Regions from separate parts of the Ectobacillus sp. OTK genome, predicted to be linked through region 2. Evidence: riboswitches for the same ligand, from Rfam matches in the RefSeq annotation. Region 2 holds a riboswitch; each other region holds the start of a gene.
The links. Region 2 has a riboswitch for S-adenosylmethionine ahead of AC6HZ4_RS24435 (methionine ABC transporter ATP-binding protein). Riboswitches for the same ligand answer to the same signal wherever they lie in the genome.
Positions count from the first base shown of each region.

Region 1: another riboswitch for S-adenosylmethionine. It lies ahead of mtnK (S-methyl-5-thioribose kinase); the one in region 2 lies ahead of AC6HZ4_RS24435 (methionine ABC transporter ATP-binding protein).
Region 3: another riboswitch for S-adenosylmethionine. It lies ahead of AC6HZ4_RS20955 (methionine biosynthesis PLP-dependent protein); the one in region 2 lies ahead of AC6HZ4_RS24435 (methionine ABC transporter ATP-binding protein).

Region 1 is NZ_AP048547.1:3,962,710-3,964,973, reverse strand. Features, by position in the region: gene AC6HZ4_RS19600 (carbon-nitrogen family hydrolase) at 1-731, shown strand, start outside; SAM riboswitch class I at 816-961, shown strand; gene mtnK (S-methyl-5-thioribose kinase) at 1,059-2,240, shown strand; gene mtnA (S-methyl-5-thioribose-1-phosphate isomerase) at 2,237-2,264, shown strand, end outside.
Region 2 is NZ_AP048547.1:4,912,058-4,914,321, forward strand. Features, by position in the region: gene AC6HZ4_RS24430 (methionine ABC transporter permease) at 1-200, opposite strand, end outside; gene AC6HZ4_RS24435 (methionine ABC transporter ATP-binding protein) at 190-1,218, opposite strand; SAM riboswitch class I at 1,319-1,426, opposite strand; gene AC6HZ4_RS24440 (hypothetical protein) at 1,645-1,989, opposite strand; gene AC6HZ4_RS24445 (thioredoxin family protein) at 2,076-2,264, opposite strand, start outside.
Region 3 is NZ_AP048547.1:4,223,181-4,225,444, reverse strand. Features, by position in the region: gene AC6HZ4_RS20955 (methionine biosynthesis PLP-dependent protein) at 1-908, opposite strand, end outside; SAM riboswitch class I at 983-1,095, opposite strand; SAM riboswitch class I at 1,312-1,424, shown strand; gene AC6HZ4_RS20950 (bifunctional homocysteine S-methyltransferase/methylenetetrahydrofolate reductase) at 1,721-2,264, shown strand, end outside.

The sequences.
Region 1 (2,264 bases), 950 kb from region 2:
AAAATGTAAAGCGCGCGGCGGAGCAGCTCTCTGCTGTAATGGAGCAGAAGCCTGATGTTGTTGTGCTGCCCGAGCTTTGGACAACCGGATATGATTTAACGCGTCTTGATGTGCTTGGTGATGTTGACGGAGTACATGCAAAGAAGGTAATGAGTGATTGGGCAAAAACGTATAGCGTAAACATCGTCGGCGGTTCGATTGCGAAGCGTACGGACGATGGCGTAACAAATACAATGTATATGTTCGACCGAAGCGGCGAGCTTGTCGGCGAGTACAGTAAAGTGCATTTGTTCCAGCTGATGGATGAGCATAAGTTTTTAGCATCTGGCAGCGACGCAGGGCATTTCACAATCGACAATGTGCTATGCGCCGGCTTTATTTGCTACGACATTCGTTTTCCTGAGTGGCTGCGCGTGCATACGTCGAAGGGAGCAGAGGTGCTGTTTATCGTTGCGGAATGGCCGCTGCCGCGTCTTGCGCATTGGCGTACATTGCTGACGGCACGCGCGATTGAAAATCAATGCTACGTCGTGGCATGCAACCGCGCTGGAAGTGATCCAAACAATGTGTTTGCGGGGCATTCCATGATCATTGATCCTTGGGGCGAAATTGCAGCGGAGGCAGGAGAAGAAGCCGAAACGCTCGTTGGTACGCTTGATTTTGCGAAAATCCCTGAGGTGCGTCGCGGCATTCCAGTTTTTGAGGATCGCCGTCCAGATTTATACAAGTAAAAATAGCAGAAAAGCTATTGACTTTCCTATCTTTGAACTGTATATTCTTTTCAGAATCTTAAAATTTTCTGACAATCATATATACTCTTATCAAGAGCAGGCGGAGGGATTTGGCCCGATGAAGCCCAGCAACCGGCCGTAATACCATTGTGAAATGGGGCGCAAACGTGGCGCCTAGTAAGGCACGGTGCTAATTCCAGCAGAAAGAGAAACTTTCTGACAGATAAGAGGGGAGAAGAATGCTTTCAAACCTCTTTCGTTAACGAAAGGGGTTTTTCTTATGGAAAACCCCTTATTTACGAATACTAATTTAGGGGGGCTATTACGATGACATATAAACCATTAACAGTAGAAACTGCAGTCGAGCTGGCAAAGCAGCACGGATATTTTGAAGAAGATGCGCTCTTAACGTGCAATGAAATCGGAGACGGTAATTTAAACCTGGTGTTCCACATTACAAGTGAAGAGAGGGGAATTATCATTAAACAGGCCCTTCCATATGCAAAGGTTGTCGGCGAAAGCTGGCCGCTCTCTCTTCGCCGCGCGACGATTGAAAGCAATGCGCTGCAAACAGCAGCGAAATATGTACCGGAGCTTGTGCCGGAGGTTTTCTATCATAATGAGGAAATGGCGATTACTGTTATGGAGGATTTATCCCGCATGACAATTGCGCGCAAGGGGCTCATCGACGGCGAGGATTATCCGTTATTATCTGAGCATATCGGAATGTACGCGGCGAAAACTTTGTTTTACACATCTGACTTCGGTATGGAAGCACAAGAAAAACGCGTGCTAGAAGGGAAATTTGTGAATCCGGACTTATCTAAAATTACGGAGGACTTAGTCTTTACGGATCCGTTTGGAAACTACAATACAAACAACTTTGAGCCAGAGCTGCAGCCAGCGGTTGAGGAGCTTTGGAACGACAGAGAGTTAAAGCTGCAGGCGGCACAATATAAATATAAGTTTTTAACGAATAAACAGGCATTAATGCACGGCGATTTGCATACAGGAAGTATTTTTGCAACTGCGTCTGAAACGAAGGTGATTGATCCTGAGTTTGCCACGTTCGGGCCGATCGGTTTTGATTTGGGACAATTTTTCGCAAACCTGCTGATGAATGCAATCTCTCGTGAGAAGGCAAAGCGTGAGATTTTGTTCTGGCATGTTGAGAATACTTGGAAGGTATTTTCGCAAACCTTTACAGCGCTGTGGCAAACAGAGGGCGCAGATGCTTACGTGAATGCTGCTCCGGAGTGGCTGGAGGTCGTACTTGAAAACATCTTCCGCGATGCGGTCGGATTTGCAGGCTGTGAAACAATCCGCCGTACAATCGGTTTGGCGCATGTAGCTGACTTAGATGGCATTGCTGACAAAGAGGCTCGTTTAGAAGCAAAGCGTCATGCGCTTCGTCTTGGCAGAGCGCTGCTTCTTGCAAAGGAACCGGCCCTTGATATTTTCCGCACACAGTTTACAGCAGCGGAACAAAGAAAGGAAGTACAAGCATGAGCACAGTATTAGCGATTCCTCAGT
Region 2 (2,264 bases):
ACGTTTACAAACAACCCAATAATCGTATTAACAGCCTTGTTTTCCCACATATTTCCTTTAGCAGTTAAAAACAAAAGCAATCCTAGCGCCAGCCCTAAAATAAATGTGGCTGCGACTGAAATAGCTGTCATATAAATCGTTTCTTGCGTCGCATCGATTAATTTTTCCAATTTAATTAGCTCTAACCACTCATTTTGCATATTCGACCACCTCAACTTCTACCATCTTATCTTGAATAAAAGCAATGGCCCTTGCAATCTCCTCATTCTTGCCCTGAAGCTGAACAAACAATGTCCCATAGGAGCCTTTTTGCGTTTGGGAAATTTTCCCTTGCAAAATATTAACATCCAGTTCGAAATGACGAACCAAATCCGTAATAAGAGGCTTCTCCGCAGCATCACCAACAAACGTTAACTTAATAATCTGCCCATCTGGATACTGATGCAGCAATTGTTCAATTGTTTCTCTCGCTTCATCCGGTTCAGTGACTTGTTGCACAAACTTTTTTGTAGTTACATGTTTAGGATGCTTGAATACCTCAAGAACTTCTCCCTGTTCCACGATGTTCCCGCTCTCGATAACAGCCACTCGATGACAAATTTTGCGAATTACATGCATCTCATGGGTAATCAGCACTATTGTCAAGCCGAGCCTTTCATTAATGTCCACTAACAAATCCAAAATAGCATCTGTCGTTTGCGGATCAAGAGCAGATGTTGCTTCATCACAAAGCAAAACCTTTGGATTATTTGCCAAGGCTCTAGCAATTCCAACACGTTGCTTCTGTCCCCCGCTTAACTGGGACGGATACGCATCCTCTCTTCCTTCTAACCCAACAAGACGAATTAGTTCATCAACGCGATTTTGGCGCTCTTCCTTGGACACCCCTGCAATTTCTAATGGAAATGCAATATTTTCACGAACCGTTCTTGACCATAGAAGATTAAAGTGTTGGAAAATCATCCCGATTTCTTGACGGGCCTTGCGCAGCTCCTTGCCTTGAATCGCAGAAATTAGACGTCCTGCTACTGTAATACGGCCGGAAGTCGGCTTCTCCAGCTGATTTAGCATACGTAGTAACGAACTTTTTCCTGCTCCGCTATATCCGATAATGCCAAAGATTTCCCCTTGGCGAATTTCTAAATTTGCATCATGAACAGCAGTAACTGTTCCGCTTTTCGAACGATAGATCTTCTGAACGTTCTCTAGTAGAATCAATATCTTCTCACCTCTTCATTCAGTCGTTATCCTACAGAAAAAAAACCTTTCCGCTCCAGATGAGCAGAAAGGTTTTCGAACAATCGTCGCGTATCCTTCCCTCTCATCTCTCAAAGCATTCGCTTCGCAGGAATTGGCACCATTTCAACACATGTTGACGGTTGCCGGGCTTCATTGGGCTCAGTCCCTCCACCTCTCTTGATAAGAGCACATCAGACATAAATAATCTGATTTGTTTTTTTATCACATGATTGTCATTCTATCAATCTCGCATATTTATGTCAATGATAATGATTTATTATTTTTAGAAAACTTCAAAACAAATTATTCCACGATGCCAATAGGTTTTCGTCTTAAAAAATACAGAAAATTTACTATTTTTAAAACTTTTCAAAAATATGAATAAACAATAAAAAAAGAGAGCATTTACGCTCCCTTTTCTAATGGCTTGCATATATGAAACAGCGACTCTGCTAGTAAAAGTGTTCGATATGATCCCATATACTCTGTTCCCTTCCACCTTAATAGCAGCTGCAGCCGAACAAGACCATTTACTAAGCTATGCAAGTCCTCTTCTTTCCGAAATGTAATCGTGTCTGTTCCGTTCAATCCTTCCGACAATGTGATTTCATGGCGTGACATTTTTAAAGAGCAGCTTTCTCCCCTAAACCGAAAACAAATGACCTTTTCCTCCAAAGGCAGAAGCGGCTCTAAATGATATTGTGTGCTTGCGTAATCCGCAAATGACTGCAACAATGCTTGCAACGTCATTTCCATCACTCCTCGCGAACAGGTTCTGTATATATTTTCCATCCGTTCGCGAAACAACCCTTTAATAACAGCTCGACATTTTCTTCTTATTTCTTAGGAAATATGTCGAGTTTTTGCAATTCATTGTAAATAAAGTCTACTGACTGAAACGCATAGATTTGTTTTTTTACAATGCCGTGCTTGAAAACAAGCAGGCACGGCACGCTCTCAATTTCATACCGCTCCGCTAAATAAGGAGCATAATTGAGGTTGACTGCGCCAACTGTAGTATCAAG
Region 3 (2,264 bases), 690 kb from region 2:
GTAATAAGCTTTAAGGACTGTAAGAACGGATTGACCCAGCTTTCATCCGCTAAACGGAAGGAAAGCATACCTCCGTTTCCTGGATATAAGACATCTGTAATGCCGTCAGCATCTTCTAAAAATGCCGCAATCGCTTTTGCGTTTGCTTCATGCTGCTTCATACGAAGAGCCAATGTTTTCATCCCGCGAATCACAAGCCAAGAATCAAACGGACTTAATACAGCGCCAGATGCGTTATGGTAATAACCAATTTGCTGACATAGCTCCTCGCCTTTTGCCACAATCAAACCGCTTAATACATCATTATGTCCGCTTAAGTATTTTGTAGCACTATGGATGACAATGTCTGCACCAAGTAAAATAGGCTGCTGCAGCACTGGCGTATAGAATGTGTTATCTACAATTAAAAGAAGATCATGTTTTTTCGTGATTTTTGCGACAGCGGAGATATCAGTTACTTCCATTAAAGGATTGGTAGGAGTTTCCACGAATACAGCCTTTGTGTTTTCGGAAATTGCCGCTTCCACTTCCGCTAGGTTATGCGTATCAACATATTTAAAGCGAACACCCCATTTATTTTCATGCTCTGTAAATAAACGGTACGTTCCACCGTATAAATCTTTAGATACAATCATTTCGTCTCCTGTTTTAAACAGAGAGAGAACAACAAGAATGGCAGCCATACCAGAGCTGCATGCAAAGCCTTGATCGCCGCCTTCTAGATCAGCAATAGCGTGCTCCAAAATTTTTCTTGTCGGGTTTCCTGTGCGAATATAATCAAAGCCAGTAGATTGTCCAATTCCTTCATGACGATAAGCAGTAGAAAAATAAACAGGTGGATTAACTGCTCCTGTAGCCGTTTCGCTGCGGTTTCCAATTTGAGCTAGTTTCGTTTCTTGTGAATACATGATAGAGTCCTCCTTAAATAAACAAATAAAGCCTTCTTTTTGTGAAAGAAGGCTTTGTGCGCGGCGCGAATACCTTCTTATCTCTCAAATTCTGTTAGAATTTGCTGGAGTTAGCACCTTTTTAACTATGTGTTAATGGTTGCTGAGGCGTCATCAGGCCAGATCCCTCGACCTCTCTGGATAAGAGAAAAATTATAAAATTGTAAATCCTCTATATAATTTATACTAAATGCACTATAAAAATCAATTCCCTTTTTATAATCTTCCGTAAATTCTTTGATTTCAAAAAATGCCATTGACTTAACTGAGGTACACATGCTAAATTAAGTGAAAATTGGGATTTGCTATATGAATACGATAATGCCGATTCTATGTTATCATAACCTTAGATGAAAATATAATGCTCTTATCGAGAGAGGCAGAGGGAAAGGCCCGATGAAGCCCGGCAACCTTCAAGTTTGTATGCTTGAAACGGTGCTAACACCTGCAGAACGAATCTGTTCTGGATGATAAGAGGGACATGAAACCCCCTCTTTCTGTGTGAAGAGGGGGTTTTTTAATAAGAATTAGGCGGTGTCTGCACAGCTAGCCCTTAGAAGAGGAAACCTGCCTGCCGTAAAGGCCAAAAGCGCCTTTCACGGTAAAGAACACACGGAACGCTTCTGTGAATCGGCTTCGCCCGAACTACGGCGTTTTGTGCGTGGGTTGTTTGCCTGTCCTAGCTAAGCAGGGCGCTTGCGCTTTTCGTAGTAGCATTTTCCTTCCGGGAACGGAATTGCACATATATTGACTAGAGAAAGAAGGGGAAGAGATTGAGGCTATTAGATAGATTAAAGGGAGGCATCGTGCTCGGGGACGGTGCGATGGGAACACTTTTATATTCACATGGCTTGCAAAGCTGCTTTGAGGAGTTAAACGTAACGGATCCGGAGCGAATTATTGATATTCATCGGCAATATGTAGAAGCTGGCGCGGATGTCATTCAAACGAATACGTACGGAGCAAACGAAGGAAAGCTTCGCATGCACGGCTTAGGGGACCAAGTCTCCCGCATTAACCGTGCAGCTGTACAAAATGCGAAGCAAGCGGCTAATAAAGACACATTGATTATTGGTACAATCGGCGGTATGAAGCATATCGGCGGTGTTACAATTAATGAGGTAGAACGTGAGTTTATGCTGATGGAGCAGGCAAATGCCTTGCTTGGAGAAGGGATAGACGGCCTTTTGCTTGAAACGTTTTACGATGAAACAGAGCTGCTGCACGCGCTCCGTATTTTACGAAAAGAAACGAATGTACCGATTGTTGCGCAGCTTGCTTTGCACGAAGCAGGACTTACGCAAAGCGGAACATATG